One region of the Luteibacter anthropi genome, then DNA from elsewhere that is predicted to be linked to it. Evidence: predicted binding sites of a transcription regulator. Region 1 holds the regulator's gene; each other region holds the start of a gene.
What was found. Region 1 encodes sigma-54, which starts transcription at its own class of promoters, with help from an activator protein. Its sites were predicted from a motif close to TGGCACGNGCNTTGC; they were not measured.

Region 2: a site for sigma-54 is predicted at 4,180-4,194, ahead of fliD (flagellar filament capping protein FliD). Genes of this name have one in related genera too.
Region 3: a site for sigma-54 is predicted at 5,152-5,166, ahead of flgB (flagellar basal body rod protein FlgB). Genes of this name have one in related genera too.

What each region holds. Positions count from the first base shown of each region.
Region 1 is NZ_CP077072.1:566,497-576,722, forward strand. It holds gene KR767_RS02585 (DUF3108 domain-containing protein) at 1-191, shown strand, start outside; gene murA (UDP-N-acetylglucosamine 1-carboxyvinyltransferase) at 385-1,644, opposite strand; gene KR767_RS02595 (BolA family protein) at 1,692-1,931, opposite strand; gene KR767_RS02600 (KpsF/GutQ family sugar-phosphate isomerase) at 2,105-3,118, shown strand; gene KR767_RS02605 (KdsC family phosphatase) at 3,160-3,708, shown strand; gene lptC (LPS export ABC transporter periplasmic protein LptC) at 3,705-4,304, shown strand; gene lptA (lipopolysaccharide transport periplasmic protein LptA) at 4,327-4,926, shown strand; gene lptB (LPS export ABC transporter ATP-binding protein) at 4,931-5,650, shown strand; gene KR767_RS02625 (RNA polymerase factor sigma-54) at 5,747-7,231, shown strand; gene hpf (ribosome hibernation-promoting factor, HPF/YfiA family) at 7,355-7,705, shown strand; gene hprK (HPr(Ser) kinase/phosphatase) at 7,864-8,766, shown strand; gene rapZ (RNase adapter RapZ) at 8,787-9,668, shown strand; gene KR767_RS02645 (PTS sugar transporter subunit IIA) at 9,708-10,100, shown strand; gene KR767_RS02650 (HPr family phosphocarrier protein) at 10,093-10,226, shown strand, end outside.
Region 2 is NZ_CP077072.1:2,908,170-2,918,395, forward strand. It holds gene flgK (flagellar hook-associated protein FlgK) at 1-1,177, shown strand, start outside; gene flgL (flagellar hook-associated protein FlgL) at 1,180-2,373, shown strand; gene KR767_RS12655 (flagellin N-terminal helical domain-containing protein) at 2,710-4,143, shown strand; gene fliD (flagellar filament capping protein FliD) at 4,283-5,650, shown strand; gene fliS (flagellar export chaperone FliS) at 5,673-6,089, shown strand; gene fliT (flagellar protein FliT) at 6,086-6,382, shown strand; gene KR767_RS12675 (PilZ domain-containing protein) at 6,409-6,987, shown strand; gene KR767_RS12680 (sigma-54 dependent transcriptional regulator) at 7,374-8,792, shown strand; gene fliE (flagellar hook-basal body complex protein FliE) at 8,873-9,202, shown strand; gene fliF (flagellar basal-body MS-ring/collar protein FliF) at 9,239-10,226, shown strand, end outside.
Region 3 is NZ_CP077072.1:2,895,099-2,905,324, reverse strand. It holds gene KR767_RS12635 (flagellar basal body P-ring protein FlgI) at 1-28, opposite strand, end outside; gene flgH (flagellar basal body L-ring protein FlgH) at 28-720, opposite strand; gene flgG (flagellar basal-body rod protein FlgG) at 720-1,505, opposite strand; gene flgF (flagellar basal-body rod protein FlgF) at 1,568-2,308, opposite strand; gene flgE (flagellar hook protein FlgE) at 2,372-3,598, opposite strand; gene KR767_RS12610 (flagellar hook assembly protein FlgD) at 3,619-4,269, opposite strand; gene flgC (flagellar basal body rod protein FlgC) at 4,283-4,696, opposite strand; gene flgB (flagellar basal body rod protein FlgB) at 4,693-5,112, opposite strand; gene KR767_RS12595 (chemotaxis protein) at 5,260-6,177, opposite strand; gene KR767_RS12590 (methyl-accepting chemotaxis protein) at 6,458-7,765, shown strand; gene flgA (flagellar basal body P-ring formation chaperone FlgA) at 7,765-8,460, shown strand; gene flgM (flagellar biosynthesis anti-sigma factor FlgM) at 8,565-8,870, shown strand; gene KR767_RS12575 (flagella synthesis protein FlgN) at 8,867-9,310, shown strand; gene KR767_RS12570 (EAL and HDOD domain-containing protein) at 9,374-10,226, shown strand, end outside.

The sequences.
Region 1 (10,226 bases):
TCAAGATCTCCGGCAACGAAAAGGTGACGGTGCCCGCGGGTTCGTTCGATACCGTGGTGGTGTCGCGCAGTGACGGCGAAGGCGGTTTCAGCGCGTGGTACGCGCCGACGAAGTATCCCGTGCCGGTGAAACTGGCTCAGAGCGACGGCGGTGACCTGACGCTGGAACTGGTGAAGTTCGAAGGCAAATAAAAAAAGAACCCGCCGAATAGCGGGTTCTTTTTTTCCGGTGCCCTGCGGCTTCTCGTAGGAGCGCGCCTTGCGCGCGACCGGTTTTCGCGACCACAAATCCGGGTTTTTCGCGAGAACCGGTCGCGCGCAAGGCGCGCTCCTACAGGGGCATCGCATGCGGCGGGGCGGACAGTGTCCGCTGCGGGGAATGCAATCAGCCCGGCAGGCGGCGGATGCGCGCGCCCAGGACGCCGAGCTTTTCCTCGATGTTCTCGTAGCCGCGATCGATGTGGTACACGCGATCCACCGTGGTGTCGCCTTCGGCCACGAGGCCGGCGAGCACGAGGCAGGCCGACGCACGCAGGTCGGTGGCCATGATCGGGGCACCGCTCATCTTGGGCACGCCCGTGATGATGGCGGTGTTGCCTTCAAGGCGGATATCCGCACCCAGGCGTTGAAGCTCAAGCGCATGCATGAAGCGGTTTTCGAACACCGTTTCCGTGATGACGCCAGTGCCCTCGGCCACGCAGTTGAGCGCGGTGAACTGTGCCTGCATGTCGGTGGGGAACGCCGGGTACGGCGCGGTGATGATGTTCACCGCCTTCGGACGGCGACCCTGCATGTCGAGCTCGATCCAGTCCTTGCCCGTGCTGATGTGCGCACCGGCTTCTTCCAGCTTCTGCAACACGGAATCCAGCGTGTCGGCACGCGCGCCACGGGCGCGGACCTTGCCGCCGGTCATCGCGGCGCCAACGAGGAAGGTGCCGGTTTCGATGCGGTCGGGCAGCACTTCGTAGTGCGCGCCGTGCAGGCGTTCCACGCCTTCGATCACCAGCGTGGAGGTACCCACGCCGTCGATCTTCGCGCCCATTGCGATGAGGCAATGCGCCAGGTCGACGACCTCGGGCTCCTGCGCCGCGTTTTCGATGATGGTGGTGCCCTGGGCCAGCGTGGCGGCCATCAGGATGTTCTCGGTGCCGGTGACCGTGACCATGTCCATGACGATGCGGGCGCCCTTCAGGCGGCCGGCCTTCGCCTTGATGTAGCCGTTCTCGACCGTGACCTCGGCGCCGAGCGCCTGCAGGCCGCGGATGTGCTGGTCGACCGGACGCGAGCCGATGGCGCAACCACCGGGCAGCGAGACCTCGGCCTTGCCGTAGCGGGCCACCAGCGGACCGAGCACGAGGATGGACGCACGCATGGTACGCACCAGCTCGTACGGGGCGATGCAGGAGTTCTCGGGGCGCGGGTCGATGTGCATCTTCATGCGGTCGTCGAGGACCACGCTGACGCCCATGCGGCCCAGCAGTTCGATGAAGGTGGTGACGTCGTGCAGGTGCGGCACGTTGCCGATGCTGACCGGTTCGTCGGCGAGCAGGCAGGAAGCGAGAATCGGCAGGACGGCGTTCTTCGCGCCCGAAATACCGACCTCACCCTGGAGCGGCTGACCGCCGCTGATGAGGATCTTGGCCATGGATGGATGCCTTGAAAGGAAAGACGTGACGGAAGTCGAAGGGCGCCTTAGCGGCGGCCGGCGGCTTCTTCCGGGGTGAGGGTCTTGAGGCCCAGGGCGTGGATGGCGCCGCCCATGAGGTCGCCAAGGGTGGCGTAGACCAGGCGATGACGGGCGAGAGGCAGCTTGCCGGCGAACTGTTCCGAGATGACGTCGGCTTCGAAGTGGACGCCGTCGTCACCGCGCACGTCCACCCGGGCGCCGGGCAGGCCGGCTTCGATCAATGCCTGGATGCGGGCAGCGTCCATGGATTCTCCGGTAGGGGGAGTCGCTGCGGCCGGGCGGAGGTTCCGAAACGGAGCCTGAATCGCCGGTCGATGGCAGCGACGATAAAATGAGAATATGTAATGGTAATGGAAATCCGGTGTCGCAGAAATGGACATCCCGGGTTCGCCGCCCCGACCCGGACCCCAGAGGCCGCATGAACGCCCGTACCGCTTCGCACGCCGAGCAGCCCCTCGTGAACGCCGACACCGTCGTCCGCAGCGCCCGTACCGTCATCGCGACCGAGGCCGCCGCCATCCGTGCGCTCGAATCGCGGGTGGATGCCGCCTTCGTCACCGCCTGCCAGATGATCCTCAGCTGCAAGGGGCGCGTGGTGGTCTCCGGCATGGGCAAGTCCGGCCATATCGCGCGCAAGATCGCCGCGACCCTGGCATCCACCGGCACGCCGTCGTTCTTCGTGCACCCGGGCGAGGCCAGTCATGGCGACCTGGGCATGATCCAGCCCGACGACATCCTGCTTGCCATCTCCTACTCCGGCGAGACGGACGAACTGCTTTTCATCCTGCCGGCGATCAAGCGCCAGGGCATTCCCCTGATCTCGATCACGGGCAAACCCACGTCCTCGCTGGCGAACCAGGCCGAAGTGAACCTCGATGCCAATGTCGCCTGCGAGGCCTGCCCGCACGGCCTGGCACCCACGGCGAGCACCACGGCCGCACTGGTGATGGGTGACGCCCTCGCCGTGGCCCTGCTGGAAGCCCGTGGCTTCACTTCCGACGATTTCGCGCGCTCCCATCCGGCCGGCAGCCTTGGCCGCCGCCTGCTGCTGCGCATCTCCGACGTGATGCATGCGGGCGAAGACGTGCCCCGCGTCACCCAGGAAGCCACCGTCAGCGAGGCGCTGGTGGAAATGACCCGCAAGCACCTGGGCATGACCGCCGTGGTCGACGCCGAGGACCGCCTGCTGGGCGTGTTCACCGATGGCGATCTTCGCCGCGCCCTCGACGATCACGCCGTGGACCTGCGCGGTGCCACCGTGGCGCAACTGATGAGCCGTGGCCCGAAGACCATCGGCCCCGACAAGCTCGCCGGCGAAGCCGCGCAGCTCATGGAACGCCATGGCATCCACTCCCTGCTGGTCACCGACGACAACCAGCGCGTGGTCGGCGCGTTGAACATCCACGACCTCCTGCGCGCCCGCGTCGTCTGACGCCCTCCCGGCGCCAGCCTCTCGTCCCCATATTGCTGACCATGGCCTATACCCACTATTCCCCGATTCCCGCCGATGTCGCCGAACGCGCCGCCCGAGTGCGCGTGGCTGTGTTCGACGTGGACGGCACGCTCACCGACGGCCGCCTCTGGTACGCCGAGGACGGCCGCGAGACCAAGGTCTTCCACGTGCATGACGGCCTTGGGCTGAAGCGCCTGCAGGAAAACGGCGTGAAGGTCGCCATCATCACGGCGCGGATCAGCCACCCGGTGTCGCTGCGTGCCGAGGAACTGGGCATCCAGCACGTCTACCAGGGCCAGAAAGACAAGCGCGCCTGCCTGATCGAGCTGCTGGACGCCCTTCGCCTCACCCCCGAACAGGCCGCCTTCATCGGCGACGACCTGCCCGACCTGCCGGCCATGGGTATCAGCGGCCTGGCCGTTGCCACCGCCAACGCCCACCCCTGGGTGGCCGAACGCGCCCATTGGCGCACCCGGCTGTCCGGTGGCTATGGCGCCGCCCGCGAGGTGGCCGACATGATCCTCGCCGCCCAGGGCAAGGCCGAAGCCGAGCGGGACCGCTGGCTGTGAGTGTTCTGAACTTCTTCAAGGACCGCAGCACCGCCGGCGTGGTCGGCATGCTCGCGGCCGCCCTCGGTGCCAGCGTCCTGCTCTATTACTGGGTCGCCCCGGCAAAGAAGGTGCAGGATTTCATCGGCCCGCCGCGCTCCGGCTACACCCTCACCAATTTTCACCTCGACTCGTACAACGATGAGGGCAAATACGGCTTCACGCTGGTCGCGCCCCACCTGGAGCGCCGCGAGGACGACGATTCGCTGTACATCAACGCCCCCGATTTCGTGCTGCCCTCCGTAAAGGAGCCAGACAGCCCGCCCTGGAAGGGACACTCGGAATATGGCTGGGTGAACAAGGACGGCACCATCCTGAAGCTGCAGGGCAAGGTCCACATGGACCGCATCGCCTTCGACACGAACCCGCCCGCCAGCATCGATACCTCCGAGGTCACCGCGTGGCCCAAGGAGAACCGCCTGGAAACGGCCGAGGCGGCGCGTATCGTGCAGGGAACCTCTACAATGGACGGCGTCGGCATGCGCGCCAACCTCGATACCAAGCATTTGGAGCTCCTCGATGCAGTCCACACCGTCTACATGCCGCGCAAGCGCTAAGGCCGTCCTCGCGGCGTTCGGCGTGGCGCTCCTGGCGAGCGGCGCCGCCTTTGCCAAGCAGTCCGATCGCCAGCAGCCGATCAACGTCATCTCGACCTCGTTCGACGGCACGCAGCAGCAGCCCACCGACAAGAATCCGGGCCATGTCATCTGGACAGGCAACGTCAAGCTCACCCAGGGCACCCTGACGGTCACCGGCAACAAGGCCACGGGCTATCTGGATGCCGACAACCAGCTCATCCGCGTGGTCGTGGACGGTAACGCCCACATGCAGCAGCAGGACGAACAGAACCTGTGGATGCGCGGCAACGCGAACAACATCGACTACACGCCCGACAACGGCGACGCCAAGAACACCTCCAGCGGCATCGCCGTGCTCACGGGCAAGGCGCACGTCGAGAAGGAAGTCGACCCGGCCGATCGCAAGAAGCTCAACCAGAGCAACGGCGACAAGCTCACCTACAACACCAACACCAGCACGATGACCGGCGAAAGCAACGGCGCCGAACCCGTGCACATGATCTTCCAGCCGAAGCAGCAGCCCGCGCCTGCGCCTGGTGCCGCCCCGGCCAAGCCCGCCACGCCGCCGGCTGCTCCGGCCGCACCCACCAAGAAGCCCTGACACGATGCTTTCAGCCCAAGGCCTGCAGAAGCGCTTCCGTGCGCGCCAGGTGGTCCGCGATTTCGCCTTCTCCATCCGCGAAGGCGAAGTGGTGGGCCTGCTCGGCCCCAACGGCGCCGGCAAGACCACCTGCTTCTACATGGTGGTGGGCCTGATCCAGGCCGACGCCGGCGAGATCAAGCTCGACCAGCAGGACATCACCGGCCTGCCCATGCATTCGCGCGCCAAGCTCGGCATCGGCTACCTCCCGCAGGAAGCCTCGGTGTTCCGCCGCCTGAGCGTGGCGGACAACATCATGGCCGTGCTCGAACTGCGCGAAGGCATGACGCAGAAACAGCGCGAAGACGAACAGGAAAGCCTGCTCGACGAGCTGAAGATCACCCACATCGCCGAACAGAAGGGCATCAGTCTCTCCGGCGGTGAGCGTCGTCGCGTGGAGATTGCCCGCGCACTGGCCGCGCGCCCGCGTTACATGCTGCTCGACGAACCGTTCGCAGGCGTGGACCCCATCTCGGTGGGCGAGATCCAGCGCATCGTGCGTCACCTGAAAGAACGCGGCATCGGCGTGCTCATCACCGATCACAACGTGCGTGAGACCCTCGGCATCTGTGACCGCGCCTACATTCTCAACGACGGCGTCGTGCTATCGCGCGGCACCCCGCAGCACATCCTCGCCGACGAAAAGGTGCGCGAGGTGTACCTGGGACGTGAATTCCGGATCTGATCCTGCACCCTTCCGGCCAGAACACCCCTGTAAGGGTGCTGGCCGGGTGCCACGCAAGGGGTTACGATGGCTTCGGCACCCTGAGCATTGCAAGGCATGAAACCCGGACTTCAGTTTCGCCTCCATCAGCAGCTGACGCTGACCCCGCAGTTGCAACAGGCCATCCGCCTGCTGCAACTGTCGCAGCTTGAGCTCGAGGCCGAACTCCGCCAGATCGCGGAAGGCAACCCCCTGCTCGAGTTCGCCGAAGACGCCGAACCCGAAGCGGAAGCCACCGTCGAGGAAGGTTTCCAGGCCAACGATTTCAGCGTGCGCGACGACACCTCGTCCAAGTCGACGAAAGAAGTCGACTCCGCCGCACCACCTTCCGACGAACACACGCCCGAATGGGGCGACGACGATCGTTTCCATGGTGAAGGCGGCGACTACGCCGGCGCGCCTTCGCGTGCCTCCGGCAGTGGCGACGACGACGGTTTCGAACCGCAGAACGCCGCACCGGAAAGCCTTCAGCAACACCTGGCGTGGCAGCTCAATCTGTCGCAGTTCACACCGCGCGATCACGCGATCGCCACGGCAATCATCCACGCGCTCGACGAAGACGGCTACCTGCGCGACGGTGTGGATGCCGTGCATGCGGCGTTGCCTGCCGAGTTAGGTGCCACCGCACAGGAAATCGAAGCAGTACGCCAGCGCGTGCAGCGTTTCGATCCCACCGGCATCGCCAGCCTCGATCTTCGCGACTGCCTGTTCTGTCAGCTTTCGCAGTTCGCCGACGACACGCCGCATCGCGATCTCGCCATGCGCATCGTCAACGACGAACTGGAACTGCTCGCACGCAACGACATCCCGAAGATCGCGCGCAAGTTCAAGGCGCCAGAAGACGAAGTAGCCGCCGCAGCAGCACTTATCCGCACGCTCGATCCACGCCCCGGTGCGGCGCTGGATGCCACGCCCGTGGAATACGTGGCACCCGATGTCTACGCACGACGCGAGAACGGTCGCTGGCAGGTCAGCCTCAATCCCGACGCGCAACCGCGCCTGGGTCTCAACCAGCATTACTGCGGTCTCATCGCCCGTGCACGCGGCGACGATGCCACATGGATGAAGGGCCAGTTGCAGGAAGCGCGCTGGTTGCTGAAGAGCCTGCAATCACGCGCCGAAACGCTGACCAAGGTGGCCGAAGCCATCGTTCGCCGGCAGAGTGCCTTCCTCGATTACGGCCCGGAAGCCATGCACCCGCTGGTGCTGCGCGAAGTGGCCGAGGAAGTAGGCATGCACGAGTCCACCATCTCGCGCGTCACCACGCGCAAGTACATGCACACACCGCGTGGCACGTTCGAACTGAAACACTTCTTCTCCAGCGGCGTGGCCACGGAGGATGGCGGCAGCGCGTCCGCCACGGCCATCCAGGCGATGCTGCGCAAACTCATCGGTGGGGAGGACCCACGCAAACCGTTGTCCGACCAGGCGCTCGCCGAAGAGCTTCACGGTCGCGGTATCCAGGTGGCCCGGCGTACGGTCGCCAAATACCGTGAAGCACTTCGCATACCCAGTTCAAGCGAACGCGTGCGCGCGGGTTGAACCGGCACGGGGAACCCCAACAGAGGTAATACGGTCTACCGAAAAGATGCATTCCGGGAATGACACACCGTCATTCCGATCTCGCCGCCGGCGAGGCGGCAACCTCAGCAAGAAGGAGGCGTCATGCAAATCCAGATCAGCGGCCAGCACATCCAGGTCACCCCCGCCCTCCGCGAACGCGTGGAGCAGCAAATCGGCCGCTTCGAACGCCTTTTCGACAACATCACCGGGTTAGACGTGGTGCTCTCCGTGGACAAGGCCGAGCACAAGGCCGGGGGCACCCTGCACTGCTCGGGAACCCGCCTGCACGCCGAGGGCCATGCCCGCCTCCAGGACGGCACCATCAGCGACCGCATGTATGCCGCCATCGACGAGATGGTGACCAAGCTCGCCGATCAGCTGAAAAAGCACAAGGAAAAGCTCAAGGACCACCATAACGCCGAGGGTCGGGAGGCCCGCGCGGCGGTGGAATGAGCCCAGACAGGTCCCCCCGGGCACCCCGGGCGGACCCGCACCACGCTTGATGGCACAATAGGCAGGCCGGCGCCCATGCGCCGGCTTCGTCTTCCTGATGGAACCTCAGCGTGGAACGGCTCACCGCCAGACAACTCTTCGACGGAGTACACGAGCGCATGGCGCTGCGCTGGGCCGCCGGCATGCGCGGCGAATCGCGCGTCCTGGAGCCCAACGCCAAGCAGAGCCGGCGCCCGTCGCTGGTCGGCTACCTGAACGTGATCTACCCCAACAAGGTGCAGATCATCGGTACCGAGGAGCTCAACTTCCTCGACGGTCTGGATTCCCGCCAGCGCTGGGAAGCCATCCACAAGATCGCCGCCTACCAGCCCGCCGCGCTCATCGTCACCAAGGACCAGTCCGTCCCAGCCGACCTGCGCGAGGTAGCCGAGGAAACCGACACCCCGCTGTGGCAGAGTACCAAGCGCGGCCATGAGCTGCTGACTTACCTGCAATACCACCTGGCCCGCACGCTCGCCCCCCGCATCACGCTGCACGGCGTGTTCCTTGAGGTGTTCTCCATCGGCGTGCTGATTACCGGCGAACCAGGCTCGGGCAAGAGCGAACTGGCGCTGGAACTGATCAGCCGTGGCCATCGCCTGGTGGCCGACGATGCCACCGAATTCACCCTGATCGCCCCGGACGTCATCGACGGCGCCTGTCCCGAACTGCTCCAGGACCTCCTGGAAGTGCGCGGCCTGGGCGTGCTGAACATCCGCGAGATGTTCGGCCACACGGCGGTCAAACCGTCCAAGTACCTTCGCCTGGTCATCCACCTGAAGCCGCTGCGCGACGGCGAGGAAACCGATGCCATGACCCGTCTCACCGGCGACGTCAGCCGGCGCAACGTGCTGGACGTGGACGTACCCAAGATCACCATCCCCGTCGCCCCCGGCCGCAACCTCGCGGTGCTGGTGGAGGCCGCCGTGCGCAATCACGTGCTCAAGAGCAAGGGCATCGACCCGGCGCAGACCTTCATCGACCGTCAGGCGCACCAGATGCGCCGATTCTCCCCGTGGTGACCGACGTGAGCGAGTCCGTGATGCAGCCCATCGTCGAGCCCGACGCCATCCACCTGGTGGTGCTCACCGGCATGTCCGGCGGCGGCAAGACCGTGGCCCTGCGCGCGCTGGAAGACCTGGAGTTCTACTGCGTCGACAACATGCCGGCCGAGCTGATTCCCCAGCTCGTGGCCGCCGTGAGCCAGGGCGAGCATGGGCCGCGCCGTCGCATCGCCGTGGGCGTGGACGTGCGCAACCGCCGCAGCGACCTCCAGCGCATGCCTCACGTGCTGTCGGAGCTGTCATCCATCGGCGTGCACGTGCACCTGATCTTCCTCGACAGCCGCGACGATGTGCTCATCAAGCGCTACTCGGAAACCCGGCGCCGCCACCCGCTGGCCGCCGAACGGCTGTCCCTGGCCGATTCCATCGCCGAGGAACGCCGCCTGCTGCGCCCGCTGGTGTCCATTGCCGAGAAGGTGATCGACTCCAGCGACCTCAACGTGCACCAGCTGCGCCGCCTGTTCGCCACGGGCTATGCGGCCGCCAGCGACGGCACCACGATCCTGTTCGAATCCTTCGCCTACCGGCGCGGCCTGCCGCTGGACGCCGATTTCGTCTTCGACGCCCGCTGCCTGCCCAACCCGCACTGGGACCCGCGCCTGCGGCCGTTCTCGGGCAAGGACCTGCCCGTGCGTGAATTCCTCGACGCCAATCCGCTGGTGGACGAGTACTATGTCGATGTCGCCCGGTGGCTCGATACATGGCTGCCGCGCTTCGAAGGAGACGACCGCAGCTACGTCACCGTGTCCATCGGGTGTACGGGCGGTCGCCACCGGTCGGTCTACCTGGTAGAGCGGCTGGCCCGGCATTTCCGTTCCGAACGCGGCAACGTACTGACTTTCCATCGCGAGCTAGAGTGACACCATGACCCATCCCCAGTTACAGCGAGCATCCGGGCGATGAGCGTCGGCGTCCTCCTCATGACCCATGAAGCGGTCGGCAAGGCGCTGATCTCGGCCGCCCACCACGTCATGCCCAAACTGCCTCTCACGGTCGATGCCGTCGAGGTGCCGCCCAGTGCCGATCCCGACGTGATGCGTGGCCTTACGGCCAAGCACGCCCGCGATCTGGACACGGGCGAAGGTGTGCTGGTGCTGGCCGACCTCTATGGCGCCACGCCCTGCAACATCGGCCTTTCCCTTGGCGAACTGGGGGTTCGCCTGCGCTGCGTGTCCGGGCTCAACCTGCCCATGCTGCTGCGCGTACTCAACTATTCGGAAAAATCGCTACCCGAACTGGCCGAGATCGCGGCCACCGGTGGTCGCGGGGGGATCTTCATCGATCATGCTTGAACAGGACATCACCGTATCCAACCGCCTGGGGCTGCATGCCCGGGCGTCCGCCAAGCTTGTCCAGCTCGTCTCCAGCTTCAAATCGACGGTGCACCTCATCAGCAAGGGACGCGAAGTCAACGCGCA
Region 2 (10,226 bases), 2.3 Mb from region 1:
CAGCGGCACCAGCTTTACCCAGCTGTCCACCGCGCCCAACCAGTACGATTCCTCGCGCCTGGAGATCCTGGGCGAGGGTGGGGCGGTGATCAGCACGCAGCTGGGCTCCGGCTCGCTCGGTGCGGCCATCGACTTTCGTACCAATGTACTCGACCCGGCACGCAACCAGCTCGGTCGCGCGGCCATTGCGATGGAGAGCGCGTTCAACAAGCAGCATGCCCAGGGTATCGACCTCAACGGCAACCCGGGCGGCGATTTCTTCTCCATCGGCGATCCGTCGGTGTACAACAGCACCTCGAACAAGGGCAATGCGCAGGTCGCAGCCACGGTGTCCGACGTGAGCAAGCTGGGCAGCTCCGATTACATCATGCGTTACGACGGTACGAAGTGGTCGGTGACCACCACGGCCGGCGTCACGGTGCCTTCCACCGGTACGGGTACGTCGGCCGATCCCATCGTCATCGACGGGCTGAAGATCACCATCCCCAGCGGCACGCCGCAGGCAGGTGATAGCTTCCAGATCCAGCCCACCCGCAACGCCGCCTCGTCCATCGGCGTGGCGATCAGCGATACGAACAAGATCGCGGCGTCCGGCCCGCTCAGTGCGGCCAAGGGTTCCAGCAATACGGGCTCGGGCAAGCTGGGCAACCTCACGGTGACCAATAACGCCGACCCCAACTTCAATAAGCCGGTGTCGATCGTGTTCACCTCGCCGACGACCTATACGGTCGACGGCGGCGCGCCGCAGAACTATACCGACCCGACGACGATCACCGGCAACGGCTGGACCCTAAAGCTCACGGGGGCCCCTGCCGCTAACGATACGTTCAATGTGAAACCGGCTACCTCCGGCAGCGGCGACAACGGCAATGCGCTCGCCATGGCGGACGTGGCCAACAAAGGTGTGCTCGACAATGGCGTGACCACGGTCGGCAAGTCCTACAGCCAGCTGATCTCCCAGGTGGGCACGGCCGGTTCGGCGGCGAACACCGCGCAGGATGCGCAGCAGACGATCCTGGACAACGCCACGTCGGCGCAGCAGAACCTGTCGGGTGTGAACCTGGACGAGGAAGCGGCCAACCTGATCCGTTTCCAGCAGGCGTACGCGGCCTCGGCGCAGGTGATCAACGCGGCGAACACGATTTTCGATTCCCTTCTTTCCGCGGTGCGAGGCTGATCATGCGTATCTCGACTTCATGGGGGCAGCAGCAGGCCGTCAATGCCATGCTGGATCGCCAGTACCAGCTCTCGCAGACCCAGCTTTCGCTCGGCAACGGCAAGGCCATCCAGTCGCCGTCGGACAACCCGTCGGCGGCCGCGCGCGCCGTGGACGTCTCGTCGGCCTCCGCGCAGAACGACCAGTACACCCGCAATATCCAGTCGGCGAACAACCGCCTGGGTACCGAGGAGCAGGCGCTGGACTCGGCCAACAACATCCTGGACCGCATCCGCACGCTGACCCTGCAAGGCATGAATGCCCCGCAGACCGACGAATCGCGCAAGTCCATCGCGGCCGAACTGCGGCAGAACCTGCAGGCGCTGGTCGGACTGGCCAACACGAAAGACGGGCAGGGCGAATACATCTTCGGCGGCACGCGCACCGGTTCGCAGCCCTTTACGATCAGCGATCTCAGCGTCAGCTATGGCGGCGACCAGGGGCAGCGCATGGTCGCCGCGGGGCCGGGTATGCAGGTTGCCACGGGTGACGACGGCAACTCTGTCTTCATGTCGATCAAGGGCGGCAATGGCACCTTTGTGACCACCGCCGCGACGACGAATACAGGTACGGCTGTGGTTGGCAGTACTTCGGTGACGGACGCGTCAGCGTGGGACAACAAGAATTATTCAATCAAGTTCACTTCGCCCACCACCTACGAAATCCAGGATGTTGCCAATCCGGCTACACCGCCAGTGACGGGCACGTATTCAGGCGACAGCGGCACCATCCAGTTCAAGGGCGTGCAGCTCAACATCACCGGCACGCCGGCTACCGGCGACTCGTTCTCGGTGACACCCTCGTCGTCGCAGGATGTGTTCTCGACCGTGGCCGGCATCATCAATGCACTGGAAGCACCGGGCGGCGGCCCGGCCATGAATAACCAGCTCAACGGGCAGCTCATGAGCCTGGACCAGGCCAAGGGCAACTTCATGAACACGATCACCCAGATCGGTGCGCGCATGAACGTGCTCGACCAGCAGACGTCCATCGGTGCCGATACCAGCCTGCAATACCAGAGCACGCTGTCCGACCTGACCGAACTGGATTACGCGAGCGCGGCAAGCAAGTTCAGCCAGCAGCAGGTAGCCCTGGACGCGGCGCAGCAGGCTTATGTGAAGCTGCAGAACCTGACCCTGTTCAATTACCTCAAATAATCGCTTTATTGAGGATGCAACGAATAAAGGGCGGCCTGTCGGGCCGCCCTTTTTGGTTATCTGGACCATGGGTCAGATAAACCTGCCGGAAATCGTGAAAATTCCCCTAAACCCGGGCGGGGAGGTGCCGATACACCCTCTGACAGCGGCTGGGCGGGGCAATCCTGCTGGGGCCCGGTCAACAAGAAGTGGATTCACTGGCAGAAAAAAGTCCTCAAGTTTCTTCCCGGCCGGCCGTAAACCTCTCTGAGGCGGAAGGCTCCACCAACGGAACCCCGCCGGACTACGCCGCATCTTTCCGGCATTTCGGTTCCGCTTAAATCAGGATCACATCCCATGTCTCTGACCATCAACACCAACATCATGTCGTTGACCGCTCAGCGCAACCTCAATACGTCGCAGACCAAGCTGTCTTCGGCCATCGAGCGTCTGTCGTCGGGCAACCGCATCAACAGCGCGAAGGACGACGCCGCCGGCCTCGCCATTGCCACGCGCTTCACCACCCAGATCAACGGCCTGAACCAGGCAGTCCGCAACGCCAACGACGGTATCTCGCTGGCGCAGACCACCGAATCGGCCCTGGACGAAGTCACCAACAACCTGCAGCGCATCCGCGAACTGGCCGTGCAGTCGACCAACGCGTCGAACTCGGACAGCGACCGCGCCGCGCTCGACGCCGAAGTGCAGCAGCGTCTGTCGGAAGTGACCCGTATCGCCACGCAGACCAACTTCAACGGTATGAAGGTGCTCGACGGTTCGGCCCAGAACCTGAGCTTCCAGGTTGGTGCCAACACGGGTGAGACGATCGGCGTGAACCTGAATACGGGCATGAAAGCCAATCAGATTGGTCAGCTGGCTACCGGTTCAATCGCCGCACCGTCCACTTTTGGCCTGAGTCTCGGGACGGGTGATCTCACGGTTGCAGTCGGCGGTGGTACCGCAGTCGGCGTGACCGGTAACTTCACTAACGTTAGCGATCTGGCTGCTGCGATCAACAAGGCCGCCGGTTCGAACGTCGCGACGATCAATAGCTCCACTGGTGAGTTGGCGATCAATGGCGGTGCGAGTGCAGTGGCGTTTGCTGGCGCCAAGACGGGTACCGGCCAGCCGCTCCAGATCGCAAATTACACGCCGCCCACTGGTACCAATCCCCCGGTGCCGACGGCCTCCACCGGTATCGCCGCCGCCACCAGCACCACGCTGGCTGCCGGCGACCTGAATATCTCGGTCGGCGGTAACACCATCGGTATCGTGGGTACCTTCAAGTCGATGCAGGACGTGGCCGACGCCATCAACTCCCAGTCGAGCAAGGGCATCAATGCCTACGTGAAGCAGGACGGCTCGCTGGCCTTTGCTTCTTCGCAGGCCATGACGATTCAGGCTAAGGCAGGTTCGGCCGCCGACACCAAGCTGGGTATTTCCACGACCGGCCAGGCCTACGGTGTCTCCACCGCCACCACCCTTGCCAATTCGGACGTGAAGACGGTCGACGACGCCAACGCCACCATCAACCGCATCGACGCTGCCTTGCAGTCGGTCTCGGGCCTCCGTTCGCAGCTCGGCGCGGTGCAGAACCGCTTCGACTCGACGATCTCGAACCTGCAGAACATCTCGCAGAACCTGACCTCATCGAAGTCCGCCATCACGGACGCCGACATGGCCCAGGAAACGGCGAACATGTCCCAGGCGCAGATCCTGCAGCAGGCCGGTGTGTCGGTGCTCGCCACCGCCAACCAGAGCCAGCAGATCATCACCAAGCTGCTCGGCTAAGCCCGGTAGCACGGCCACCCCGGGTACCCCCGGGGTTGGCAGGGTAATTGCTTAATTGTGGGCGGCGGGCTTCCGGAAGGGGTCCGCCGTCGACAAATTGGCGCCCCGGGCAGTGAGGCGTCTTCAACGGAGAAGCCTCATGGCCACCAACAGCAGCAACGGCGTCAACCTGGGTTCCAGCTCCATTGACGTTCCAACGATCGTCAGTAACCTGGTCAACCTCAAGAAAGCTGCGCCACAGAAGGCGCTCGATGCCAAGACGTCGGACAACACCACCAAGATTTCAGCGGTCGGCAATTTCAACTCAGCGCTGATTTCCCTGCAGAACGCGCTCAAGGGCTTTACCGACGGCAGCGCCTTCAACTCGCAGAAGATCACCATCGGTGACAACACGGTGCTGACTGCCAGTGCCGACGCCACGGCCAAGCCTGGCAATTTCAATATCAATGTTACCCAGCTGGCGGTTGCTCAGAAGACGACGTCCCAGGCGTATGCCAGTTCCAAGTCCGCCGTGGGTACCGGCAATCTCACGATCGCGGTCGGCAGCAAATCGATGTCGTTCAGCCTCGACGGCACGAACAACACGCTGCAGAACGTTGCCGACAAGATCAACAACGCCAAGGACAATCCGGGCGTCACTGCGGCGGTGATCAACGGCTCTGACGGCGCCCACCTGGTGTTGACCTCGAGTGCCACGGGTGCGGCGAATGCCTTCACGGTGACCTCCAGTGGCGGCGACGGCAACCTGGCCGCGCTGAACTTCAATCCCGCCACCGATGCCGCCAAGGCCACGACCCAGGCGCAGGACGCGAAGTTCACCATCGACAACACCCCGGCCACCAGCGCCTCCAACACGGTGACCAGCGCCATCAGCGGCGTGACCCTCACCCTGGCGAAGACCGGCCCCAGCTCCGTGACCCTGGCCAACGATCCATCGACGGTCACCTCGCAGATGACCAGCCTGGTCAACGCGTACAACTCGTTCATCGGCACGTACCAGACGCTGACGAAGTACGATCCGACCAACCAGCAGGTGGGCGCGCTGATCGGCGACGCCACGGTGTCGTCCATCAAGTCGCAGATCTCGAACCTGATCGGGCAGCGTGTGCCCGGCAACGGCTCGGTCGGTTCGCTCAGCGACCTGGGCGTGTCCTTCCAGGTCGATGGCACGCTCAAGCTCGACTCCACCAAGCTCACCAATGCGCTCACGAACAACCCCACGGGCGTGCAGAGCCTGTTGAGCGGCGCGAACGGTATCGGCCCGTCGCTGGACAAGATGATCACCAGCTGGACCGGTTCCAACGGCATCGTCACCCAGCGCATCGCCAACCTCAACCAGACCAAGAAGGACCTGGCCGACCAGCAGACCGCGCTGGACAGCCAGATGTCCGATTACTCCGATCGCCTGACCAAGCAGTACACCGCGCTGGACACCCTGATGACCAAGCTGCAGAGCACCAGCAGCTACATCGCGCAGCAGTTCACCGCGCTTACCAAGTCCAGCTGATCGCATCGAGGACGCAATCACCATGTCTTACGGTTATTCCCGCGGCGCTGGCGCTTACCAGCAGGTGCATATCCAGGGCGGCGTCGAGAACGCCGATCCCCATGGACTGGTCACGATGCTCATGGACGGCGCGCTGGAACGCATCCGCTTCGCGGGTGGCTGCATGGCGACCGGCAACATCGCAGGCAAGGGCGAGGCCATCTCCAAGGCGATCGAAATCGTCGGTGCCTTGCAGTCGGGCCTCAATCCCGAGATGGACACGCCGCTGGTCGAGCAGCTGAACAACCTCTACGACTACATGAGCCGTCGCCTGCTGCACGCCAACCTGCATAACGATCAGTCGGCACTCGATGAAGTGTCCCGTCTGATCGGCCAGATCCGCGAGACCTGGGTGGCGATTCCCGTCGAGGCCCGCCAGGTCGCCGGTGGCACGCCATGAACGACGTGGCCTGCTGCGATATCCACCGCGTGCTCGAACTGACCGAATCCATGCACGAGGCGGCCAGTGAATCGCGCTGGGATGAAATGACCTCGCTCGAAGCCGAGCGCGATACCGTGCTGCATGCCGGCCCCATGCGCCAGGCACCGGAAACGGTCGAGGCGCTGAAGTCCATCATGCTGCTGGATACCCTGATTACCGACCTGGTGTCCGCCGCCCGGGACGAGGCCGCTGCCGCGTGGGACGCGCATCGCCGCTCGCGCCAGGCCGTGGCCGCGTATAGTTCGCTCTGAAGCGGACACCTGGGCGGGAGGGGCGAATGGGCGAGGAAAGCTGGCAGGCATTTTCCGATCGTGTCGCGTGGGATGCACGGTTCCACGCCATCTGCGATATCGCGGCCCGTCCCGATCCGGCCGAACTGGCGCTGATCAACGACCGCAACACCAGCGTGCTGGTGGCGGTGTCGGCGCTGATGGAGCGCCGCACCGAGACGGGCGAGGAAGACAGCCCCCTGAGCCAGGAGGTGGGCCGGCTCGACGCCAAGCTCAACGTACTCATGGAAATCGTCAACCGGCTGCTGCTGCCGCAGTCGGGCCTGCCGTCACGGTTGTCGCTGCGCTTCAACGCCATCGGCGCCGTACTGCCCTGGGACGGCCTGCCCCCCGTGGGGCAGGGCGTGATGTTGCGACTGCACTTCGATGCCTGCCGTGCGCTGCCGCTGGAACTTCCGGGCGTACGCCTGCCGGGTCCGTCGGATGGTCGTGGGTTCATAGGATTCGAAGGTTTGTCCGAGGCCGTCCGCGACGGCATCGAGCGCCTGGTGTTCCGCCAGCACCGCCGCCAGGTGGCCGAGGCCAGGGCCCAGTCCCGCCCCGCCGACACACCGGAATCCCTGTAGGAGCGCGCCTCGCGCGCGACCGGGTCATGCCGCGACCTACAAGGCTTTGTGAGCCATCGACGTGACGTTTCTGCCGGTCGCGCGCAAGGCGCGCTCCTACAGGTGACCTTTTACGTCACGTGTCGGCAAAACGTCGCATGGCCTCCTGCGTCACATTCGTGACGCGTGTCGTCAGCATTGACGCGAGCGCGCCCCGGCGCGATTTCACACCCTGCCGAAAAGGATTTTGCGATCGCATGTAAGTGTGAACGGTGACGTGAATTTACGTCGTCGTGCGGCGGAATTCCGACGTTGGCACGCTCCTTGATTGTTATCCCGCAACTGAAGTCGGCAGGGGGCTCCTTCCGGAGTCCGGACTTCGCTCCAACGTCCCAAGGGGTAACAAGATGAAGTCGTCCAACTTTCTGGTTGTCGAGTCCGATCGCGCCCGTGCCGATGGCATCATGTCGGTGCTTGCCTTCCTCGGCTACCGCCCGGTGCTGGCCAGCCGCCTGCAAGCGGCGGACACCGCCGAGAGCTGGCGCGGGATCTTCGTCGGCACCGTGGAAGACGAGGCCGAGCTCGAAGGCCATGTCGCCGCGCTGGGCCGCAACGGCCGCGACCTGCCCATGCTGGTCGCCGCAGACTCCCCGCTTGCCACCGCCCTGATCGCCGACGACTCGCGCAGCCAGAGCGTGGAACTGATCGACGTGCCGCTGCGCTACGAGCGCCTGTCCGAAGCCCTGCGTGCCCTGCAATCGCGTATCCAGCCGCCGGCGGCCAGCCTGCGCATGGTCGGCCAGTCCGGTCCGATGCAGCGCGTGAACGGACTGATCCGCCAGGTGGCACCGTTCGATTCCAGCGTGCTTGTGCTGGGCGAATCCGGCAGCGGCAAGGAACTGGTCGCCCGCACCATCCATGAATGCTCCCCGCGCCGCGACAAGCCGTTCGTGGCGATCAACTGCGGCGCGATCCCGGCCGAACTGCTCGAAAGCGAACTGTTCGGTCACGAGAAGGGTGCCTTCACCGGCGCCATCAGCAGCCGCAAGGGCCGTTTCGAGATGGCCGAGGGCGGCACGCTGTTTCTCGACGAGATCGGCGACATGAGCCTGCCGATGCAGGTGAAGCTGCTGCGCGTGTTGCAGGAGCGCGTGTTCGAGCGCGTGGGTGGCAACCGTCCGCAGCGTTGCGACGTGCGCATCATCGCCGCGACCCATCGTGACCTTGAAGGCGCCATCGAGAACGGCAGCTTCCGCGAAGACCTCTATTACCGCCTCTCGGTATTCCCGCTGGAAATGCCGCCGCTGCGCCAGCGCCTGGAAGACCTGCCGGCACTCATCGGCGAATTCAACCAGCGTCTCGTGCAGCGTGGCCTGTCGTCGGTGCGTTTCTCGCCGGGTGCCATGACGGCCCTGTGCCGCCACGGCTGGCCGGGCAACGTGCGCGAATTGTCGAACCTCGTCGAGCGCATGGCCATCCTCATGCCGCACGGCGAAATCCGCGCCGTCGACCTGCCGGAGAAGTACCGTGGTGCGCAGCCGGTGGAAGAGGTGAGCGGCGCGGCCCTCATCGCCATGATGGAAGCCGAGCCGGAAGTGACCGAGACCTTTACCTATGCAGGTGAAGGCGATCCGTCGGTGTTGCCGCAGGGTGGCCTCGACCTCAAGGATCACCTGGCCGGCATCGAGATCGGCCTGATCCGCCAGGCGCTCAATTCTGCCAACGGCGTGGTGGCGCATGCGGCCAAGCTGCTTCGCGTACAGCGTACGACGCTGGTGGAAAAGCTGCGCAAGTACGGCCTGTCGGAAACCGCGCAGGCGGGCTGACGCATCCGGCCGCATCGGCCTCGGTTGGCACACCTCGTGCATCGAGTGACGCAAAGCCGATACCGCGTTGGAAAACCGTCATGACCACGATCGATGTCAACAACCTTCTCGTCCAGATGCGCCGCATCAGTTCGCAGACAGAAATGCCCGCGATACGCGGGGTTGGGGAAACGGAGCCCACCGCCAAGGGCAGCTTCGGCGACCTGCTGAAGCAATCCATTGACGGTGTGGCGAAGTCCCAGGAGAAGGCGGGTCAACTTTCCAACGCCTTCGAACGGGGCGATCCGAAGATCGATCTTGCCCAGGTGATGATCCAGGGACAGCGCGCCGACCTCGGGTTTCGCGCAATGACCGAAGTACGCAACAAGTTCGTCGATGCGTACAAAGAAATCATGAACCTGTCGATCTGACGCGAATGAGCCCCACCACAGGATTGAGCCCGAACCATGGCTGATAACGGCGTAGCTACCACGGAAAGCGGCAAGGCCACGCGCATGGACTCGTTGAAGTCCCTTGCGCAGACGCCGGCGGCGCGTCAATTGTTCATGCTGGCGGGCATCGCCGGCGCGGTCGCCATCGGCATCGCTGCGGTGTTGTGGTCGCGTTCGCCGAACTACGGCCTGCTGTATGGCGGCCTTGAGCAGAAGGATGCCGCTGCCGTCACCCAGGCCTTGCAGGCAGGCAATACCCCTTACACGCTGAGCGCTGATGGCAGCTCGATCTTCGTGCCGGCCGCCGACGTGGCGGGCGTGCGACTGAAGCTTGCCGGGCAGGGCCTGCCGCAGGGCACGGCCAACAACAATCTTCCGCAGGCCGATTCGCCGTTCGGCATGAGTGACATGGCGGAGCGTTCGCGTTACCAGTCGATGCTGGAGAGCGACCTTTCCAGCACCATCGCCGGGTTGCAGTCCGTGCGGGCCGCGCGCGTGCACCTGGCGATGCCCAAGCCCTCGGCCTTCATCCGCGACAACAAGCCGGCCAGTGCGTCGGTCGTGGTCACTCTGTATCCGGGCCGCCAGCTCGATCAGGGCCAGGTCGCCGCCATCGTGCATCTCATCGCATCCAGCGTGCCGGGCCTGGATACCCGCCAGGTATCGGTGATCGACCAGGGCGGCAACCTGTTGACCGTGAGCGATCCGGACAGCGCCCAGGCCATCGGCGACAGCCGCCTGCGCCTGTCCAACCGCATCGAGGCAACCTACACGCAGCGCGTGGAAGACCTGCTCACGCCGCTGGTCGGTGCGGGCAAGGTGCGCGCGCAGGTGTTTGCCGATCTCGACTTCTCGCAGACCGAGAAGGCCAGCGAAACCTTCAATCACGACAATCCGGCGCTACGCAGCGAGCAGACCAGCAACGAGACGCGCACTGATCCGGCCAGCAACGGCGGCGTGCCGGGTGCGCTGAGCAACCAGCCGCCCAACACAGGCGGCAACC
Region 3 (10,226 bases), 2.3 Mb from region 1:
CACGCAGGCGGGAGGTCACGGCGTTCATCAGTACGGCATCCACTTCGAATCGAAGAAGCGCGACAGCCAGCCACGCGTATTGGAGTCGGCCAGCGTGCCCTTGCCCACGTATTCGATACGCGCATCGGCCACGCGGCTGGAGGGCACGGTGTTGTCCGAGCCGATGTCCTGCGGACGCACGATGCCCGACACACGCACCAGCTCTTCGCCCTGGTTGATGGTGAGCCACTTCTCGCCGCGCACGATCAGTGCGCCGTTGGACAGGCGCTGTGCGACGGTGACGGTGATCAGGCCCGAGAGCTGGTTGCTCTGCGTCGACGAACCGTCACCTGCAAAAGCGTTGCTGCTGGACAGCGAGCTGTCGGCCGTCTTGCCACCGATGCGCAGGCCCTGGCCGAGCAGGGTCGGCGAGGTGAGTGTGTTGCCGTTCTTCTTGTTCGTGCTGGTCGCGGCCTTCTTGCTGGCCTGCGTCGCTTCCACGAGGGTAATGGTCAGGATGTCGCCGACGCGATGCGCGCGCGGGTCGGCGAACAGCTCCATCGACTGCTGGTCGGCATAGATCGAGCCGGTGGGCTGCGCGGGCACCGCCGGATCGACGGGCAAGGTGGCCGTGTACATCGGCTTGGGCGTAGGCGGCACCATGCCGCAACCGGCGAGTACGGCCAGCGGCAATGCGGCGACGAGAATGCGGGCGAAACGGTTCTTCATGACGTTGCTCATCAGGTCTTCTGGGTGATGAACTGGAGCATCTGGTCGGACGCCGAGATCGCCTTCGAATTCATCTCGTAGGCGCGCTGGGTCTCGATCATGTTCACCATCTCCTCGACGACGTTCACGTTCGAGGTTTCCAGGGAGTTCTGTGCGATGGTGCCGAGGCCGTTGAGGCCGGCGGTACCGGTCTGCGGCGCGCCGCTGGCGGCCGTTTCCAGGTAAAGGTTGTCGCCACGCGGCTCCAGGCCGGCGGGGTTCACGAAATCGGCAAGCTGGATCTGGCCCAGCGTCTGCGGCGTTGCCGAGCCTGGCACCACGACGCTGACGGTGCCGTCCTTGCCGATGGTCATGCTGCTGGCATTGGGCGGCAGCGTGATCGCCGGCTCGATGGGGTAGCCGTCGTTGGTGACGAGCTGGCCGTTGGGGTCGCGCTTGAGCGAACCATCGCGCGAGTAACCGACGGTGCCGTCCGGCAGGGTCACCTGCAGGAAGCCGCGGCCGTCGATGCGGATATCGAACGGGTTATCGGTCTGCTGCGAACCACCCTGCTCGAACATCTTCTGGGTGCCGACCACGCGCACACCGGTGCCGATCATGAAGCCGGTCGGCGACTGGGTCTGTTCCGTCGTCTGCGCACCGGCCTGGCCGCGGTTCTGGTAGGCCAGGTCCTCGAACTCGGCACGCGTACGCTTGAAGGCCGTGGTGTTGGTATTGGCCAGGTTGTTGGAGACGACATCCATGCGCGTCTGCTGCGCATCGAGGCCGGTCTTGGCAATCCAGAGGGACGTGAGCATGGCTGACTCCTGCGCATCCGCGCTTTACATGCCGGCGACGGTTTTGCGTCGCGCGACGGTGGTTACCCCACCTGAAGCAATTTCGATGCCGACTGGGCGTTATCGTCGGCAGTTTTGATGGAACGCACCTGCATTTCGAATTCGCGCGAGAGCGAAATCATCTTCACCAGCACCTCGGAAGGGTTGACGTTGCTGGCTTCCAGCGCGCCGGACACCACGCGCACATCGGCATCGGCAGGTGCCGTGCTGCCGTCTTTCATGTGCATCAGGCCGTCGCTTCCGTAGCTGAGCTGGTCGTTGCCGGGGTTCACCAGCTTGATCCGGTCCGTGGTGGCAACCGCGGCCGGCGTATCGCCGAGCGGCACCACCGAAATCGTGCCGTCCGTGCCGATCCGCACACTGGAAGCCTGCGGAATCGAGATCGGACCACCACCGCCCATGACGGCATTGCCACGGGCATCCGTCAACAAACCGTCGGCATCGATGCGCAGGTTGCCCGCACGCGTATAGCCTTCGTTGCCGTCCGGGCCTTGCACCGCGATCCAGCCGTTGCCCTGCACGGAGATGTCCAGGTCATTGCCGGTGGCACTCTGCGTGCCGCCAGTAGTGTCCCAGCCCATGCCCTGGGCCACGCCGTTGATGCGCGTCTGCAAGCCGTCGCCCTGCACCGGCATGCTCTGGAAAGCCGACAATTCGGCCTTGAAGCCCGTGGTGTTGGCGTTGGCGAGGTTATGCGCCACTTCGGCCTGGGCACGCATGATCTGCGTGGCACCGGTCATCGCGACGTAGACGGAACGATCCATGGCGGATTCCCTGCTGGACGGGTGGGGCCCGGGCGCGGATCACTCCGCACCCGGGCCGCCGGCTTAGTTGCGGATGTTGATGATGGTCTGGGTGAGCTTGTCGTCGGTGGAGATGACCTGCGCGTTCGCCTGGTAGTTGCGCTGCGCCTTGATCATGTTCACCAGCTGGGCCGTGAGGTCCGCCGTGTTCGACGATTCGAGCTGGCCGGACTGCACCTGGCCCACATCACCGGAGTTGGCCACACCACGGATCGGCTGGCCCGATTCCGCCGACGGCACCCAGTTGGTGTCGTTGAGCTGGCGCAGGCCCTGGTTGTTCGAGAAGGTGGCGATCGCCAGCTGGCCCAGCGGAATGGTGGCGCCGTTGGAGTAGATGGCGTTGACCGTGCCGTCCTTCGCGACGTCGATCTTGGAGAACTTGCCGGCCGCATTGCCATCGTTGCTGATGGCCGTGGTCGCGAACTGGTCGCCGAACTGGGTGACCTTGCTCATGTCCAGCGTGAGGTTGATCGGCGCCGCGCCCGGGTTCGGCGACACGGCACCGAAATTGAGCTTGCCACCGGCCGGCGTGGTGATTGCGCCACCTGCGCTGAATACCATCTGCTGTGCCGTACCCACCTCGGTACCGTCCACGGTCATGTGGGCAGCCCACGTGTTCGGATTGGTGGCGTCCTTCACGTAGTAGACGTTGACGGTATGCGTCGCGCCCAGCGAGTCGTAGGCCTGGAAGGTCGAGAAATTGTTGTATGTGGCGTTGTTCTTCGGATCGAACGCACCGCCGGTCGGCGCCGTGGCGCTGGACTGCAGGTTGGCGGTGATGCCGATGTTCGCGCTGGCCTTGGCCGGCGACGCACCGGTGGTGATCTTGAGATCGGTGAGCGTGGAGATGTCGAAGGTGCCGCCGGCGGTAGGCGGATACACCTGCACGTTCTGGCCCGTGGCGTTGACGATGTTGCCGTTGTCGTCCGGGTGGAAGTTGCCGGCGCGCGAATACGAATAGCCCGAACCGTCGCGCAGCGTGAAGAAGCCTGCACCACTCAGGGCGAAATCGTAGGAGTTGCCGGTCTGGGTCAGGGCGCCGTCGCCGAACTGCTGGGCGATGTTGGTCACGCGCACGCCGCTGCCGGCGGCCGTGGCCGAGAGGTTTTCGCCGGCCACCGAGTAGACCTGCGAGAACTCGGCGCGCGAGCCCTTGTAGCCCACGGTGCTGACGTTGGCGATGTTGTTCGCGGTAACTTCCAGGTCGGTGGACGCCGCGTTGATGCCGCTTAGGGCGATATCGAATGGCATGGTGGATTTCCTCGCTGTACTTACAGGACTTGTGCGATCTGGCTGAGCAGGGCACCGCCGAAGCCGGCCACCTGCACGTACGTACCGTCGGTGCCCGAAGCACCGACGCCTTCCACCTTTCCGCGAACGAAGGTATCGATCGCGTTGCCGCCGGAAGTCGCGGACATCTGGTACACGCCGTCCGGCAGCTGCGTGCCGTCGTCGGACTTGCCGTCCCAGCTGAACTGGGCGAGGCCCGCATCCGGCTGGCCGAGGGAAATGGTGCGCACGACGTTGCCGGCGCTGTCCTTGATCTGCACGTTCACGTAGGTGCCCGAGTTGGGCACGTTGACGGCGCCATCCATTTCCTTGTTCGTGAGCTTGCCCGCCGTGGAGGGCACGATCACCTGATGGCCGACCAGCGCCGATGCACGCACGAACTGGTCGCCCGTGAGGTTCTTCGACAGGCTGTCGAAGGACTGCTGCAGCTCCTGGGTGGCGGCCACCTGGGAGAACTGCGCCATCTGCGCCACCATCTGCGTGGAATCCATCGGCTTGGTCGGATCCTGGTTGGTCATCTGCGTGACCATGAGCTTCAGGAAATCCGACTGCGACAGCGTCTGCTGCTGGAGCTGGTTGGAAGACGACTGATTGGAGCCGTAGCTGTTGTTGCCGCTGACCGCATCGACCATGACTGGTTACCTCTTATTTGCCCAGGTCCAGCGTTTTCTGCATGAGCTGCTTGGCGCTGTTCATGACTTCGACGTTGTTCTGGTAGGAACGCGACGCGGAGATCATGTTGACCAGCTCGTCGACCGGATTGACGTTGCTCGAATAGACGTAGCCGTTGGTGTCGGCCATCGGGTTGGCAGGCTCGTAGCGCGACTGCACGGGGGCCTGGCTTTCGGTGACGCCCATGGCGCGCACGCCCGCGTTTTCCATCTGCCCGTTGACCTGCTGCTGCACGGCCGAAAACATCGGCTGCTTCGCGCGGTAGGCCGTGGCCTCGCTGCTGGACACGCTGTCCGCGTTGGCCATGTTGCTGGCGGTGGTGTTGAGCCGCGCCGACTGCGCAGCCATGCCGGAACCGGCGACGTCGAAGATATTGAGCAGGCTCATGAGCTGGATCCTGTGATGGCGAGGCGCATGGCGTGGATCTGCCCCGTGATGAAACTGAGGGACGCCTGGTAATGGATGGCGTTGCTGGCGAACTGCGCCTGCTCCACCTGGGTGTCCACGGTGTTGCCATCCATGGTCGGCTGGGTCTCCACGCGGTAGGCGAGCTTGTTCGCCTCGTTCATCGCGAAGGCGGAGTTGCCACCGATATGGCCGTCCGAGGTGGCGCTCATCGACAGGCGATCGCCGTCCTCCGCTCCCGTGGCGACGCTCAGCACCTTGCGGAAATCGAGGTCGCGGGCGAGGAACCCCGGGGTGTCGGCGTTGGCGAGGTTCGATGAAATGACCTCGGCACGGCGCTGGAACACGCCCAGTGCCTGCGCGTGTACGCCGAATAGCGGATCCTTGTTGTCGATCATGGCGCTGCCCCTCTCGTTAGACCTGGCCCGAGGGCTTCAGCAAGAGGCGTGCCATGAACGAAAAACGGCGCCGTAGCGCCGTTTACAGGTGAACAGGATGGGCTTGTGCCGGAATTCCGACGCCCGTCAGGCGACGGTGGCCCGTCGTCAGGTCGGCAACAGGTCCAGCACGGCCGAGGCCAGCACGTCGGGCTGGAACTTGGCGATGAAGCGGTCGGCGCCCACGCGGGCCACCATCGCCTCGTTGAATACCCCGCTCAACGAGCTATGCAGCAACACCTTCAGATGACGCAGCTGGGCGTCCTCGCGGATGGCGCGGGTCAGGGCGTAGCCGTCCATCGACGGCATCTCGATGTCGGACACCACGAGCGAGACCTTCTCGGCCTCCGGTCCCATCGCCAGCGTGCGCAGCAGGTCGAGGCCTTCGCTGCCGTCCTTCGCCACGATGCATTCCAGGTCGAGCTTGCGGAACAGGTCCACGAGCTGGGTGCGGGCCACGAGCGAATCGTCCACCACCAGCAGGCGACGGTTTCCCGCCAGGTGGACATGGGCCGCCTTCTGCACCCGCTCGGAGATCTCCACGGTGCGCGGATCGACGCTGGCCAGCACCTGCTCCACGTCCACGATGGCAATGAGGTCGCCGTCCAGGCGGGTCACGGCGTTCACGCGGGAGCCATAGCCCAGGGCCGGCGGTGGGGCGGCCATCTGGGCGCCGTCCACGTGGATGATGCGATCGACGTCGGACACCAGGAAGCCCTGCACCGAGCGGTTGAATTCGGTGACGATGAGATGTGCGCTGTCCACGGCGGCCAGCGGCGGATAGCCCATGGCGGCGGCCAGGTCGATCACGGGAATGGTATGGCCGCGATAGTCGAAGCTGCCCGACACCAGCGCGTGCATGCTGGGCATGCGCTCCAGCCGCGGGCGGCGCAGCACCTCGCGCACCTTGAACACGTTGATCCCGAACGCCTGCCCGTCACCCAGCCGGAACAGCAGCATGGCCACGCGGTTGTGGCCCGCGAGGCGGGTAAAGGTTTCGACGGTGTCGAGGAGCGGTCGGGCCATGGAGTGCAGGTGACGTTCGATGGGGTCAGATCCGTATCGGCCGGTGCCGGCCGTTCTTTACCTGTAGGAGCGCGCCTTGCGCGCGACCGGCTGAGGCCGGGTCATGCACGCTCGCCAATACCTGCCTCCCCCTGTGCGCGACAGGGTCATGCCTCACCGCTGGAAACGGTCGCGCGCGAGGCGCGCTCCTACAGGGGTGGGGATGGCACGGGTATTGCTTGACTCAAGTCCGAAGGCCCGCGACCGATGTAGTGGGCGTCCTATGGAAAAGCGAACCACTATGTCCCTGCTCTGGAGTCAGCACGTCCGCCTTCTTGCCCAGGCCGCCGCCAGCGGCGATGCCGCGCGCGTGCGTGCGCTGGCCGCGCAGTATCCGGCCGCCGCCAACGCCCTGGGGGCCCTGCTGAAGCCCGCGGAACCGCGTACCGCACCGGCCACCACCATCCAGGCCATCGAGCAGCAGGGCATGGTGCTCACCAGCGCCCAGGCGCTGGGCGTCACGCTGCAAGACCTCGGTGGCGCGGTGGAAGGCGCCCGCGATGCCGCCGGTCGTTTGACGGAGGCCGGCGCCAGGATTTCGACGGCGATCGACCAGGCGCGCTCCGGCATCAACGGCATGACCGATGCCGGCAACCAGGGCCAGTCCACCGCCGGCGAACTCGATGGCCAGCTGCGCCTGCTGCGCAGCGCCCTGTCGGGCATGAGCCGCAACCACGCCCAGTTCTCCGAATACTTCACCGCCATCCGCAAGCTGACGGCCTCGGTGCAGGACATCGCGCACCAGACCAACCTCGTGGCTCTGAATGCCGCCATCGAAGCCGCCCGTGCCGGTGAAGCCGGCCGTGGTTTCGCCGTGGTGGCCGACGAGGTCAAGCAGCTGGCCGAGAAGACCACCCAGGCCACCGCCGAGATCGACGACGTGACCCGGGCCGTGGGCGAATTCTCCGGCCAGCTCGACGAGGCCGTGCAGAACAGCCTGCGTCGCCTCGAACAGACCCAGTCCGGCATCGCCGGCATGCAGGCCTCGCTGGGCCGCGTGGACGGCGCCGTGCGCTCTGCCCGCGAAAGCCTGGATGCGGCACGCGACGGCATGGGCAACCTGCAGGAACGGATCGGTGGCGTGCAGGCCGCGCAGTCCGGCCTCAACCGCACATCCAACGAAGCGCGCCGTCAGGCCGACGCCGCCGCACGCTCCGCCGTGCTGGCCCATCGACTGGGGCTGTCACGCCTTGAAACCGAAGGCGAGCTGGACGTCGCCACGCTAAGCCAGATGATCCGCGAAGCCAGCCAGGGCCTGCGCTACGCGCTGGAACTGTCGGCCCGCGATCCGGCTGGTCTCGACCGTCGCTGGCTCGACACCACCCCGCTGATGCGCTGCATCGACCAGCTGCGCTCGCGTCGCGGTGACGCGTCGGCCGATCCGGTGCGCGCGGCGGGCGAGCGCTTCTCCGCGCTGGCCTCCCAGTACGCCCTGACCCTCGGCGAAGGCCGTCACGCCGACGCTTCGCACATGCTGCCCAACCTCACCCGCGAACTGGATGCCATCGTGCAGGGCCTGTCGTCGGCGCTCGCGGAGCGTGCCGCCTGATGTCCAGCCGCCCGGCCAGCTCCATCGCCGCCCTCGTCGTCCTGTGCTGCGCGCAGGACGCGCTGGCGACGACGCAGGAAGCGGTGCGCTCGACGGCGGTGTCCTGGTTACAGAACAACCGCACGCTGCCCGGTGCGCGCATGACGGCCGAGGCGGATTCTCTCGACAGCCGCCTGCGACTGGCCGATTGCGCCGCCCCGCTCCAGGCGTCCCTGCCCGGCAATCGTCCGCTGGGCGCACGGGTCAGCGTCATCGTGCATTGCCCCGTGCCCGGTGGCTGGACGGTGCGCGTGCCGGTCAAGGTAAAGATGTTCACCAACGTGCTGGTCACCAGCCGCCCTCTGACTCGGGGCGACGGCATCGGTGCCAGCGACGTGCATAGCGAAGAGCGCGATGTCGCCAGCCTGGCCTACGGCTATATCGCCGGCCTCGACCAGGTGGACGGCCGCGCGCTGGCCCGCCCGTTGAATGCAGGCACCGTACTCACCCCCGGCATGCTCGCCGGCCGCCAGGCCGTGCGCGTGGGCGATGCGGTGAGCATGGAGGCCAATGTCGATGGGGTGACCATCCGCGCCGAAGGCGTGGCCATGGGTGCCGGGGATGCCGGAGCGCGCCTGCGGGTGCGTAACGCCTCGTCCGGCAAGGTGCTCGACGCCGTGGTCCGTGGGCCGGGGGTCGTCACCGTCCTGCCATGAACGAAATCCCAATTCCGTCACACTTCACCGCCTGAGCCCCGTTAAAGTTTGCCTCCGGATCGCCGATAAGCCATTCGAAGGACACCCGTTCCGAGGAAATACCCATGACCAACACCATCAAACCCGGTCTCCAGCCACAACAGCCCCCGGTGCAGCTGCGTTCGCAGAATGCCCAGGCAGGCTCGGCTGGCCAGGCACAGGGCTCCACGGCGGTCCGTCCCAGCGACGACAGCGTGAAGATCACCGACTCGGCCAAGGCGCTCGACGCCGCCAGCCGCGGTGACGGCATCGACACCGCCAAGGTGGACGCCATCCGCGCCAAGCTGGCCGACGGCACCTACAAGCCCGACGCCCAGGCGATCGCCAGCAAGTTTCTTTCGATGGAAGGCCAGCTCGGCGGCAAGGTATGACCGACTCGCACGCCTCCGACTTCGACGCAGCCCTGCGCGCCGTCATGGACGAACTCGCCCATGAAGTGGACACGTTGCACGCTACCCTGGTAGACGAGCGCATGGCGCTGGACCAGGGCGACGCGCCGTCGCTTGAAGTCGCCGGTCGTGCGAAGAGCCATTCGCTGGATCGCATCGAGAAACTCGACGTCGAGCGCCGCCACCTGAGCGATGCCGCCAACGTCGACTCGCTCAACGATCCACGCTGGTCGCATACCATCGACCGCCTGCTCGAATGCCGGCGGATGAATGAAGTCAACGGCCGCATCGTCGGCCAGCGCATCGGCCAGGTGCGCCAGGCGCTCGCGCTGATTTCCGGCGACGCCCAGGGTGGTGCCACCTACGGTCCCGACGGGGCCGCACGGATAAAACTCCGTTCCGCGACGCTTGCACAGGTTTGATGTCGCCGAATCAGGGATAATCTTTCCGTCAAGCACTCACCGAACGGCGCACGACCCAGATCCATGGCAGCGAACCCCCAGCCGAACGCGGTGAACGACGACGGAATCCTTCCCATCGTTCGTATCCCGATCCTCGACCGCAAGCAGGCGTTGTTCGCCTACGAGCTTATTTTCCCGCGCCCCGCCGGCAGTGACATCGATGCCGCCGCGCATGCGCATACCCAGGCCACGCTGAGCGCCATCGCCGATGGCAGCCTCAAGCGACTGGTGCGCGACAATCGTGCGTTCCTGCATATGTCGCGCGATCTGCTGCTTTCGCACGCCGACATCCTGCGGCACAACGCGCGCATGGGCGCCAGCATCAGTGCCGACGTCGGCCTCGACGACCAGTTGCTCACCCGCCTGCGCGAGCTGAAAAGCCAGGGCTGCCTGTTCATGCTGGAAGACTTCAACCTTCCGGTCGATCCCGAGCGCCGTGCAGGCGTGGATGCACTGCTGCGCATCGTGCAGTTCGCCAAGGTAGCGGTGGATCATCGACACCCCGTCGCTGCCCGGGCGCACATGGATTACGTGCATGCGTTCGGCGTCAAGGTGATCGTCACCGGCATCGATACGCACGAGACCTTCATCGACTATGCCGACCAGGATGTCGACGGCTTCCAGGGCAAATACCTGCTGCGCCCCGAGCGCGTGGACATGCCCCGCCTCACGCCGAGCAAGCTCGGCGTGCTGCGCCTCATGGGTGCGCTGCAGGATGAAAACAACGGCCCGGTGGAACTGGGCAAGATCGTGCGCGACGACGCCATCCTCAGCTACAAGCTGCTGGGTTGCGTGAACTCGGCCTATTTCGCCCTGCCCCGCCAGCTGAAGTCGGTGGAACAGGCGGCCGTGTTCTTCGGCGTGAACCGCATGCGCA